4 regions of the Exiguobacterium sp. SH4S7 genome follow, and region 3 is predicted to be linked to each of the others. Evidence: predicted binding sites of a transcription regulator. Region 3 holds the regulator's gene; each other region holds the start of a gene.

Region 1 (3,119 bases), on a different contig from region 3:
GTCTTCTCGACGTAAGGAGCGAGATCGACGTCAAACATCGGGAACGCCTGTCCCCCGTGCTGCATGTTCTGATTCGCTTGAAGAATGATCGAGGCGAGCGCCAGCGCCGAACGAATGTCCTGCGGGGGACGAATCGTCCCGTGTCCGGTGTGGAACCCGTTCGCGAGTAACTCTCCGAGCGGGATTTGACAACACGTCGTCGATCCGGTCACATAGTAATCGGCGTCATGCACATACAAGTAGTTATCACGGATCGCTAGACGTGACCGTTCCGACAATAGGTACGTGGTCGATAATTGTTTTGACACTTCTGAAGATATGCGCGCTAGTTTGCCGAGTGGCGACTTCCCGTCGACGTTGGCGTTCTCTTGGATCAAATCTTGATCTGGTAGCACACAGACATCGTTATAAAGCTGGAGCATGTTCACTCCGCATCACCTCGCTATATATTGATTATTTAACGGCTGATAACCGATAAAAATTCTATATATAGATTATGTCACGTTTTATCGATTTGAGGCACGTCGATATTGTGACAGTTGCAACCGATCCCGAACGTAAAAAAACAGCCGAATCCCTGATGTGGGCTCGACTGTGCGTTTCGTGATGTATGTCATACTTCTTTGGCTGGCTTGACGATTTTCAGTTCGACTTCTTCTTGCTCTGACTCTTGTGCTTCACGCAATCCTTTAGCGTTCAACCATGTATAGATCGCTCCCATGAATAACGCGCCTCCGATAATGTTTCCGAACGTAGCCGGAATCAAGTTGTGGATGGCTCCAGCAAAGCTGATTGCTTCTGGATGCGGAACAACGAGTGTGAGTGCGAACAAGACGAAGTTGGCGATGACGTGATCAAACCCTGAAGCAAAGAAGACGGCTACTAGGAAGATCATCGAGAAGATTTGGGCAAATTCATTTTTCATCTGTTTCGGCAAGAAGATGGCGAGACAGACCATCCAGTTACAGAAGATGGCTCTAAAAAAGATTTCGACTGTCGTATGATGCATCTTGCTCTCGACGACGGCAAATAACCAGTTGTTCATGCCGAGCTCTTGAATGACTCCAGTCGGCGCGAGCAACAAGGCGAAAAGAATGCCGCCGAGCGCGTTCCCGACGAAGCAAAGCAACCAGACGAGCATCGTATCACTCAGCGTCGTATAGCCACGCATCGTTGAAGTCGTAAAATACATCGTATTCCCGGTAAATAGTTCAGCGCCTCCGTAGATGATCATGACGAGCGCGATCCCGAACGAGAATCCCCCGATGAGCGTCGTAAATGGTGAATCTACAAGATACATGCCGTTGACGACTTTTAATGTGAAGATTGATGCGAACCCGATAAAAATCCCCGCGAGCATTGCCCGTAAAAAATATTCCATCGGCCGATAGTGAATCATCGCTGAGGAAGCCTGTGCTTTCTTCCGTAATGATTCGAGTGCATGGATTTCCATTGATGCCATGTCACAAACCCTTCTTTCTGTTTAAATGAACCATATAATAAGAACAAACATGTGAAATCATTAACAATATAAGCCCGGAGCGACATTTTTGCAACTGCCCATTCGAACTGTTGACATACTTTTCACATCGTAATCGGTTACATTTGTCGGATTTGTGACTAAAAAAAGCGACCCTTCGTAAAGGGCCGCATGAAACCAATTATTCTTTCTCAGAAGACTCTGTCGTCTCATCAGTCGATGCTTTAGTCGATTTTTCTGGAGCTGAAGCTTCTTCACCTTCAGTTTCCTCTTCTTCGACTGCTACCGGCTCGTTCACTGATGCGATTTGAAGATCGCCTTCAGATAAGATTTCGTAATCTTTATTCTCTGGAATATCAGCAACTGTGAGTGAGTCACCGATCTCTAGCTTGCTAACGTCGAGCTCGATCCGCTCTGGGATGTTAGCAGGTGTTGCCGAAACAGTGACTTTATAGAGTGCTTGCGACAAGAAGCCGCCTTCTTTGACACCTTTCGCGTCGCCGACGAGTGTGACGTCTGCTTCAACTTCAGTTGCCTCATCCATTTTGACTGCCATGAACTCGACGTGCTTGTATGTGTTCGTGAACGGGTCAACTTCCGTCCCGTGAACGAGTGTGTTTACTTTCTTGCCGTCGATGTTGAGTTCGATCAAGGCGTTGTCTCCGTGTTCACGGAGAATCTTGCGCAATGCCATTTCTTCAAACGCGACTGGTGTGCTTTCGACTTTGTAGCCGTAAACGACACCAAGTACTTTTCCTTCTTTACGTAAGTTTGTTCGAACCGAACGTGGTCGTAATTCTCGTGTCGTTACTTTAAGCGTGTCTGTCATAATCATTTCCCCCTACTGGTTTATGAATCATGTCTACATCTTGAGGGTGAGGCAGTGTGAACTCCACCTCTCAACCTCGATGTGTTTGACGACATGTGTATATTGTTCCCATAGCTAAGCATCCATAAACGTTACAGTCGGTTAAATTAAGATTACAACGTTTGTCACATGACACGTTTGAACAACTTCTCGAGTTCATACGTACTCCACTTCACTAAAATCGGACGTCCGTGTGGACACGTATACGGAGACGTCGTCTCGCCAAGGTCGCGGATCAACTGTCGCATCATCTCGAGGTTTAACGGATGGTTCGCTTTGATCGATCGTTTGCACGCCATCAGGATCGACGCCTCTTCGCGATATTTAGCGATATCGATTGATCGGTCCCGAATCGCCATCTCGATCAAATCACGGACTGTCCCTTCGAGATCGTGCTGCGGGTACCATGTCGGGATTTCCCGGACGAGAAACGTATTGCCTCCGAACGCCTCTAAATCGAGGCCCGCTTCTTTAAGAAGCGGGACGACTTCTTCGATCGCAAGCGTCTCTTGTTGGGTGAACTCGAGCGTGAGCGGCAACAGCAACAACTGATACTCTTTTTCAGGCTGGCCGAGTTGGTCATAAAACAGCTCGTACTTGATGCGTTCTTGGGCGGCGTGTTGGTCGATGATGTACATGCCATCGTCCGCGCCGCAGACGATGTAACTCGCATGGAGTTGGCCGATGACGTCGAGCGCCGGCAGCCGGCGTTCCGCCTTTTCAACCCCCGGTTCTTCTGACAGCACTGTTTCGACCGGTGTCTCTTGAACG
Region 2 (3,119 bases), on a different contig from region 3:
AACTCGTTTTTCAAGAACGCATCCCGGTCTAACACGGGCACCTGCAACTTGTCGACATCCTCCTCACTAGCGGCTAAAAAGATGTCAGCCGGAGACCCGTGATTGATTTGGGATCGTAAGGCGCCACTCCCGTTCGTGACGACGCGGATGTCGACGTCGCCGAGTTCGGCTTCAAGTTGTCGTTCCACATGCTCTAGGACTGGTCCTAAACTCGTCGCCGCTAAAATCGTCACGGTCTCGTCATGGGCGCCAGAAGGACTTGACCAGATTTGACTCAATAACAGGACGACCGCTACCCCGACGATGACTCCACTCACCCGCTTCATGATTGATCACTCCTTTGCTTCTCCTTTATCGTAGCGATTGACTCGCGTTCCTTCTGTATCAAATGTCACAAAAATACACCTCCACGTGATGGAGGTGTAAATTGTATCTGTCAGACAAGCGTACGTGCACGCGGGAACAAAATATTGTTCTCAAGGTGAATGTGTTCGAACGTATCTGATTCGAGTGCCTCTAGACGTTGGTAGACGAGTCGATACGTCCCACACGCACCTTCAGGCGGCGTATAGTCGTTCGTAATGTGACGAAGTTCTTTCAAAATGTCACCGGCCGCTGCATGTTCCGACTCGAGCGCTTCTAAAATGGTCATAATCTCACGTTCCGTCTCAGCCGTCGGTGCCGACTCATGTCGAAGCAACATCGGGAAGTCTTCCATCTCTTCTTTGACGATATGCTGTTCAAGTTCCACTTTCAATTGATTGAACAACTGATGGATGCGTCCAAGGTGTGGATGGTTTTGTCCATGCACGCGGAATACTTTGGTCACATATGGTGTGAGCTGTGGCAATTCATCCGTCAAAAATTGGTGATGCTTATAAATAATATGCTCAATCAATTCCGAAGACGAAGCTGCATCCCAATCGATGCTCGTTTCGTTCATCTCCTGTTTGCGTCGATAGAGCGCGTTGACTTCTTCTAAAATATCTTCCGTCGATCGTTTCGACTTGTCCGTCGCTTCAGCGAGCGGTCGATTGCCGCCGCAACAAAAATCGATTCGATTCCGTTTAAAAATGTCTGCTGCTTGCGGGCATTGCTTGACGATTTCAGATACGTGCGTGTCGCTCGTGAATGTTTGTGTCATCTGTCATAACCTCCATGTTCGTTTTGACATGTTCAGCGTAGCAAGCGTTCAACTTTAAAAATGTGAAATATGTCACATTTAAGCAACTAAAATCGCCTCGTTCCATATTTAGACACACAAAAAAAGCCCCTTTTTCAAGGGGCGTTCGTCAATGTGATGGCGTTTCAAACTGTTCCGCCTCGGTCGATCCAGCGAGCGCGGTCGTCGACGACTGTCCGCTCGAGATGACGAGTGAGACTTCATCGAAGTAGCCGGTGCCGACTTCACGCTGATGGCGCGTCGCCGTGTAGCCGTGTTGTTCGGCCGCAAATTCGGCTTGTTGTAACTCAGAATATGCTGCCATCCCACGATCTTTATAGCCGCGGGCGAGCTCGAACATGCCGAAGTTGAGCGAATGGAACCCGGCGAGTGTGACGAATTGGAACTTGTAGCCCATCGCCCCAATCTCTTGTTGGAACGTCGCGATCTCGTCGTCAGACAGCTTCTTCTTCCAGTTGAACGAAGGCGAACAGTTGTAGGCGAGCATTTTTCCAGGATACTTCGCATGGATCGCGTCCGCGAACTGGCGTGCTTCTTGCAAGTCCGGTTCCGACGTCTCGCACCAGACGAGATCGGCGTAAGGCGCATAGGCGAGACCGCGGGCGATCGCCTGCTCGATGCCGGCCTCGGTCCGGTAGAAGCCTTCCGGCGTCCGGTCGCCGACGATGAACGGATGGTCAATCGGGTCGATGTCACTTGTGATCAAGTTGGCCGCATGCGCGTCCGTCCGGGCGACGATGATCGTCGATACGCCCATGACGTCTGCTGCTAGGCGCGCCGCGATCAAGTTTTTCACAGCCGTTTGCGTCGGGAGCAATACTTTACCGCCGAGGTGACCACACTTTTTCTCCGAAGACAGCTGGTCTTCTAAGTGGACACCGGCCGCACCAGACTCGATCATCGCTTTCGTCAGCTCGAAGACGTTGAGCACACCGCCGAACCCAGCTTCCATATCGGCGACGATCGGCGCGAACCAGTGCGTATCCCCTTTCCCTTCCGCCGTTTGAATCTGATCGGCCCGTTGCAGCGCCTGATTGATTCGCTTGACGACGCTCGGTACCGAGTTGGCCGGGTACAGGCTTTGGTCCGGATACATATGCCCTGATAAGTTCGCATCAGCGGCGACTTGCCAGCCGCTTAAGTAGATGGCCTCAAGCCCCGCCTTCACTTGTTGGATCGCCTGATTTCCGGTGAGCGCCCCGAGCGCGTGGACATAATCCCGTTTGTGGAGCAGGTCCCACAGACGTTCCGACCCTTTCGTCGCGAGCGTATGTTCGATCAAGACCGATCCACGAAGCTTCATGACGTCGTCGACTCCGTACGGACGCTCGACCCCGTCAAACCGTTCCGACTGAAAAACCTTCTCGAGTTGCATGCGTTGTTCATTCATTGTTATTCCTCCTGTATTATATTAGTTTTATTTTAATTAAATTGTTATATAACAGACGTTACAAACTTAATCCAAGTAGGCGCAGCATTCGAGTGCCGACTTGAACGTCGAATGTTCCATCCCACAACTGCGGCAGACGTTTTCCTCGTCCCGCTCTTCTGGTTTGCGGAATACGACGACTTCCTCGACCGGTTCTTTCATGATTTGGAGCGAACCGTCCGTCCGATCGAGCACGAGGCGCATCAAGTCGTTGCCATATACGAATGCGGTATTGGCGAGCGTCGCTGTCGACTCTCCAGAGACGATGCGGCGGACGACCCAACGTTCGATTAACTGTTCGCTTTCGATTTTTTTCGTTGTCATGATGATGCTCCTCCTTTTAAGTTCAATTCAAGTGTCGACTGTGTCAAAAACTGACGGCGGCGGCGATGCAAGATCGGTTCCGTGTACCCGCTTGGCGAATCCGTTCCTTGGAACACTAAGTCTTTTGCTGCTTGATACGCGATCGAGTCGGTCACGTCCGGCGTCATTGGCCGGTAGTTCGGG
Region 3 (3,119 bases):
GTTCGGCGTGATCTCTAAGACACGCGTCGCGAGCCGGTCGATGAAGTAACGGTCGTGGGAGACGAACAAGATCGTCCCGGGATAGTCGACGAGCGCGTTCTCGAGGATCATCTTCGAGTCGAGGTCCAAGTGGTTCGTCGGCTCATCCAAGACGAGCAAGTTCGGTTGCTCGAGCTTGAGCTTGGCGAGCGTCAGCCGGGCCCGTTCGCCGCCGGATAGTTCTTGGACGCGTTTCATGACGTCGTCCCCGCTGAACAAGAACTGGCCGAGCAGACTGCGGACTTCTTGCTCGCGCATGAGCGGCCAGTCGTTCCAAATCTCGTCGATGACGCGGTTCGCGTCCGACAAGTTCTGTTGTTCCTGGTCGTAGTAGCCGATTTCGACGCCGGTACCGTAGCGGATGTCACCGGTGAGCGGTGGTTGTTGTTTCGTCAACACTTTGAGGAGCGTCGATTTGCCGACTCCGTTCGGGCCGACGAGGGCGACCGACTCGCCGCGTTGCAGTTGGAAACGCAAGTGTTGTGCGATCGGTTCTTCGTAGCCGATGGCGAGGTCGCTGCCGCTCAACACATCGTTCCCGCTTTGGCGTTTGATCGAGAACGACAACACCGCGCTTCGTTCGTCACCGTCCGGCACGTCCATGCGGTCGATCTTCTCGAGCCGCTTGCGGACGCTTTGGGCGCGTTTCGTCGTCGTCGCCCGGGCGATGTTCCGTTGGATGAAGTCTTGCATCTTGGCGATCTCTTCTTGTTGCGACTCGAACTGTTTCTTCTCTTGCTCGTAAAGCGCGGCCTTCTGCTCGAGGAATTTCGTATAGTTCCCGACGAAGCGGCGGCTGCGGTTGCGTGACAGCTCGTAGACGACCGAGACGACGCGGTCGAGGAAGTAACGGTCATGGGAGACGATGAGGACGGCACCTTTATAGCCGCTCAAATATTTCTCGAGCCAGCTGAGCGTCTCGATGTCCAAATGGTTCGTCGGCTCATCCAAGATGAGCAGGTCCGGGCTTTGCAGGAGCATCTTCGCTAAGGCAAGACGTGTCCGCTGTCCCCCTGAGAGCGTATCGATCCGACGTTCGAAGTCGTCCGGGTAAAACCGCATCCCGTGCAAGATCGAGCGGATTGTCGCTTCATACTGATAGCCGCCGCGGTCTTTGAACGTGTGTTGCTCCTCGTCATACGCCGCAAGCAGACGCTCGTAGGCGGCCGGGTCGTTCAAGATCCGCTCCGAGCCCATGTCTTGCTCCATCTGGCGGAGCGTCTTCTCTTGTTCGATCAAGTCGGTGAAGACGGTGAGCATCTCGTTCCACATCGTCTCGTTCGATTCTAATCCTGAGTCTTGGGCGAGATAGCCGATCGTCACGTCTTTTGGCTTCATGATGTCGCCCGAGTCATAGTTGTACTCGCCGGCGATGACTTTTAACAGCGTCGACTTGCCGGCGCCGTTGCGGCCGACGAGGGCGACGCGTTCGCCTTCTTGGATTTCTAGTTTGACATTCTCTAAAATCGGCTCGACGCCGAACGATTTGGATAAGTTGTTGACTTGCAGTAGGATCAAGTGAAAAAACCCCTTTCTCTCTGTTTAGTATACTTTATTTCTTCCCCTTTTCAGGTATATTCATTGAGTGCTTATGTGAATTCGTTTACAATCAAGGTGTATGAAATCAGATTCGTTTGAAACGCGTCGTAAAAAGGAGGCTCTTTCCGTTGAGTCAAAACGAACCAAAGATTCCGCAAGCGACAGCCAAACGGTTGCCACTATACTATCGGTTTATCCAAAGCCTACATTCGTCAGGGAAACAGCGTGTCTCTTCTGCTGAACTGAGCGAGGCGGTCAAGGTCGATTCGGCAACGATTCGCCGTGACTTCTCATACTTCGGTGCGCTCGGTAAAAAGGGATATGGCTATAACGTACAGTATCTGTTAGAATTTTTCCGTAAGACGCTGAATCAAGACGAGATCACGAACGTCGCCTTGGTCGGGGTCGGTCATCTCGGGACAGCGTTCGTCAACTATAACTTCCTTAAAAACAATAACACACATATCGTCGTCGGGTTCGACGCAGACGAGACAAAAGTCGGCACGACGATGTCAGGTGTCCCGATTCATCACGTCGATGAGATGGAACAGATTATGAAGCAAAACAAAATCGATGTCGCCATCCTCACGGTCCCGTCTGCCTACGCGCAACCGGTCGCCGATGATTTGGTCCGCTATGGCGTTCGAGGGATCTTGAACTTCACGCCGGCGCGATTGACTGTACCGGACACGGTCCGCGTCCATCATATCGACTTGTCGATCGAACTCCAGTCGCTCATTTACTTTATGCAACACTATCCATCCGCTGAGGGGGTCCATCAATAATGGAATTTCTACAATCATCACTCGTCGTCGGTATCCCAGGTGGCGTCAGTATTTTCGTCATCGCCATCATCGCGCTCATCCTCTTCGGGCCGAAGAAATTGCCAGAGTTCGGCCGGGCAGCGGGGCAGACGCTCCGTGAGTTCAAAAATGCCACGAACGGTATGATGAAAGAGCACGATGAGACCGACAAGAAAGAAATTGAGAAGAAAGAGCAGTAAGCCATGAGCCATCAACCTGATCAAGAACGGGCACTGTCCGATCACTTGACAGAGCTGCGGAGACGACTGATGCTGTCGGCATTTGTCGTCTTTGCCTTCTTTCTGATCGCTTTGCCGAGTGTCAAATACGTGCTCGCCTATCTGCAGGCGGACCTCGTCGAACGAGGGCTCGAGCTGAACGCCTTTGGGGTCGCGGACCCGCTCATGATTTACTTGAACTTGGCGCTCGTCATCGGGCTCGTCGCATCGGGTCCATTTCTACTGTATCAACTGTGGGCGTTCGTCGCACCTGGTCTGCATCCGAATGAACGAAAATGGACGCTCGCCTATATCCCGGTCATCTTTATCTTGTTCCTCATCGGTCTCGCATTCGCCTACTATTGGTTGTTCCCGCTCGTCCTCGATATCTCGACGGACCTCGGGCAAGACCTCGGTCTGACGCAAATCATCGGGGCGACGAACTATTTCACGTTCCTGTTGCAACTGACGATCCCGTTTGGACTGTTGTTCCAACTTCCGGTCGTGACGATGTTCTTGA
Region 4 (3,119 bases), on a different contig from region 3:
AAGATCTTCCCACCGATGACTTTCGGCACGACCGTATACCAGACGATATAGGCCGGCATGAGCCAGAAGTAAACGAGCGGGTGACCGAAGTACCAGAACAACGTCCGGCTCAGTTCAATCCCGACCGTGTCTTTCCATCCGAGCGAGAGCGGGAGCAGTTGGAACAAAATCGTCCCGGCAACACCGAGTGTCGCGATGACCCATAGCAACATCGTCATGATACTCATGTACGCTGGGAGTGGCGGATGGACGCCAGGGTGTTCCCGTTTATAGTCCGCATACATGCGGAACATCGCGAACGCCGAGAACCATGTACCGACGACGAAGAGAACGAGACCGACATAGAAGATCGGGTCGGCCATGAGCGGAGCGTAGAACGTGTAAAGTACAGTCGCTTTATTGGCGAGCACCATGATCGTCACGAGTACCGCCCCGGCGATGATCATCCAAAAACCGAGCCAAGCGACACGTGTCGGGAACGATTCAAACCGTCCGAACGACTTGGCGAGCAGCGCGTAAAGTAAGCCGATGATAAACATCGTCGTAAAGACGAGACCAAGCATGATACCGTGGGCCGTCAACAATTGATAGTAACCGAATACTTCCGGAATGATTCCTGTACGGATGAGCGTCTGCATGAGTCCCGCGATCGCTCCAATCAAGACGGCGAGTACCGAGACGACAACGTGGGCATAGGCGAGGCGCGCTTCTTTCACACCGATGCTCGGCACCGGCACACCGCGCTCCATTTCCCACTGTTTCAGTTTTGAGGCTACGTCGTTCATTTAGTCCACCACCTTAATTTTTGTCGCCATCATGTGATGGCCCGTCCCGCAATATTCGTTACAGAGAATTAAAAATTCGCCTGTTTCTTCAAACGTATACGTGAGCGAGTTGATATGCCCCGGCACGACCATCATGTTGACCGGTGTCCCCGTCAACTGGAAACCGTGGACGACGTCCGGTGACGTGACGAGAAACGTCACTTTCGCACCTTTCGGGATTTCAACGTTACCCGGTGTGAACGTGAACGCCTGCGCGACCATGACGAGTTCATACTCGTTATCACCAATTTTATTAAGTCCAGGTTTATCGAACGGCGCCGTCTGATGCACTTTCGCCGGGTCGATCAAATCAGCGTCCGATGCGGGCTGGTTGCCGGCCGCAAACGCCGAAATGCCGAGCACTGTCAAAAACACGCCTAATAGAACGATGCCAAAGATCAACCAATATTTTTCAAGCTTATGAATATGCATGTTTGTTTTCTCCTTTTGACGTTATCGTGTAACAAATAAATAAAAGACCGACGACCACATGGCGATGATGACACCCGCGACGATCATGACCGATGTAAACGTGCCTTTCAGATTCGGTTCTTGTCCACCGTTCTTATCCACGTGAAGGACCCCTTTCGCTATAATTTCCTCTTTCATTGTATGAAATTCACCCCGACTTAATATGTGACTTTTATCACTTCAAAAGTGACAATCACATCAATTTTGCGTAGTTTCCACACATAAAATTCACAATTAGCCAAATCAAGACGACAAAAAAACCGCCTCTCTAAGAGACGGTTCCTCGTTATAATCGGCAAATCCCGGCCGGACAGCCTTCGCAATGGCACAGCTCTTTTAAGAAATCGATATCATGCAAGACGATCGAGTTTCCCGTCGTTGTCAGGACGCCTTCTTTTCGCCACTGGTTCATCATCCGGTTGACGGTCTCACGCGGTGCCCCGATCAGTTGACCGAGCTCCCCATCGGAAGGATGTCGTGAGATGACGACCGCGTCATCTTCCTCCACACCGTGCATGGCCGCCATCCGAAGCAACGTCGATGCGAGCGCTCCCGGCTTTCCGTACAATAGCAAATCACGCAGTTTCATCTCTGAATGTTTACGCATCATCGACGTCCAGCGCAACACGTCACCGGCAAATTTGGCGTCTTGCTGCATGATAGTCTCGATGTCTTTCTTTGAAATAACGCCAATGACACTTTCTTCCGTCGTCTCGATGCTGTAAGAACTCGGGAACGTGTCGACGATATCAAACTCACCAAAAAAATCGTCGGCGCCATATAAGAACATGACGATTGGATTCCCTTTTTTCGTGATCTTCGTGAATTTGACAGATCCGCTCTTCAAATAAAAGAATTTATCACACTTCTCACCTTCCCAACAGACGATGCTAGCCTTCGGGTAGTCTTGAGGTGTCATCATTTCGAGCAATAACTGTTTCGTCTCCGCTGAAAAGATAAAGCTGTTCGGTTCGGTCGTCCCACATTTCGTAGACATATTCGTCTGCTCCCTCCACAATTCATTCGTGCCTGGAATGTCTCGTACGTTTCATTTATGGCTTTATTATACAGTAGCGTGAGCACCCTGATCACAAAAGTATGTGACATTTCAAACAATCTTCTATTTTTCAATTCGTTCTCATAAAAAAAAGACTGTAGAAAGTCTACAGTCTCAGATCAGTCTCAGCGATAGACGAGACGGATCAGCTTCTCCGCACCTTTAAAGTTTGGATAACGAATCGGCACATCAAATTTTGTCGTGTTGCGTAATATTGATTTGGCATGGCTGAACGCCTCAAAGCTATAGCGTCCGTGATAAGCCCCCATCCCACTCTCCCCGACACCGCCAAATGGCAAGTTCGGGTTCGTCAAATGCATGAGGACATCGTTGACACAACCGCCGCCGAATGTCAGATGCTTGAGCACCGTCTGTTCGACAGCTTTCGTTTCCGTGAACAAATAGAGCGCGAGCGGATGCGGACGGTCGGACACAAACTCGATCGCCTCATCGAGTTGACGATACGTCAGCACCGGCAAAATCGGTCCGAAAATCTCGTCTTTCATGACAGCAGCCCCATCATGAATATCCGTCATGACGGTCGGGGCGATTTTCAAACTTTCCCGCTCCGTCGCTCCCCCGAAGAAGACGTCCCCTTGACTCAAATAACTCGTCAACCGATCAAAATGAGACTCGCTGACGATCCGGGTGAACCGTTCTGTCCCGATTCCGTTCCCAAACATCAGGAACGCTTCCCGCTTGATTGCTTCAAGAAACGCATCACGTTTCGACTCGTGGACGAGCACGTAGTCCGGGGCGACACATGT

Evidence for each region. The regulator Rex, encoded in region 3, represses fermentation and respiration genes when NADH is low (regulators of the CRP and FNR family bind a similar motif). The targets are predictions, from matches to a motif close to TTGTGAAATATTTCACAA.
Region 1: a site for Rex is predicted at 1,512-1,529, ahead of EVJ29_RS09115 (formate/nitrite transporter family protein). Genes of this name have one in related genera too.
Region 2: a site for Rex is predicted at 1,205-1,222, ahead of ric (iron-sulfur cluster repair di-iron protein). Genes of this name have one in related genera too.
Region 4: a site for Rex is predicted at 1,459-1,476, ahead of EVJ29_RS10555 (cytochrome c oxidase subunit 2A). Genes of this name have one in related genera too.

What each region holds. Positions count from the first base shown of each region.
Region 1 is NZ_SJUT01000004.1:20,744-23,862, reverse strand. Features, by position in the region: gene EVJ29_RS09120 (anaerobic ribonucleoside triphosphate reductase) at 1-422, opposite strand, end outside; gene EVJ29_RS09115 (formate/nitrite transporter family protein) at 614-1,453, opposite strand; gene EVJ29_RS09110 (50S ribosomal protein L25/general stress protein Ctc) at 1,662-2,309, opposite strand; gene mutL (DNA mismatch repair endonuclease MutL) at 2,474-3,119, opposite strand, start outside.
Region 2 is NZ_SJUT01000006.1:51,137-54,255, reverse strand. Features, by position in the region: gene modA (molybdate ABC transporter substrate-binding protein) at 1-326, opposite strand, end outside; gene ric (iron-sulfur cluster repair di-iron protein) at 437-1,144, opposite strand; gene aceA (isocitrate lyase) at 1,293-2,573, opposite strand; gene EVJ29_RS11455 (hypothetical protein) at 2,640-2,936, opposite strand; gene EVJ29_RS11450 (malate synthase G) at 2,933-3,119, opposite strand, start outside.
Region 3 is NZ_SJUT01000007.1:103,929-107,047, reverse strand. Features, by position in the region: gene EVJ29_RS12975 (ABC-F family ATP-binding cassette domain-containing protein) at 1-1,557, opposite strand, end outside; gene EVJ29_RS12970 (redox-sensing transcriptional repressor Rex) at 1,707-2,363, shown strand; gene EVJ29_RS12965 (twin-arginine translocase TatA/TatE family subunit) at 2,363-2,581, shown strand; gene tatC (twin-arginine translocase subunit TatC) at 2,585-3,119, shown strand, end outside.
Region 4 is NZ_SJUT01000005.1:82,499-85,617, forward strand. Features, by position in the region: gene EVJ29_RS10545 (b(o/a)3-type cytochrome-c oxidase subunit 1) at 1-785, opposite strand, end outside; gene EVJ29_RS10550 (cytochrome c oxidase subunit II) at 786-1,256, opposite strand; gene EVJ29_RS10555 (cytochrome c oxidase subunit 2A) at 1,278-1,397, opposite strand; gene EVJ29_RS10560 (Crp/Fnr family transcriptional regulator) at 1,582-2,292, opposite strand; gene EVJ29_RS10565 (aldehyde dehydrogenase) at 2,478-3,119, opposite strand, start outside.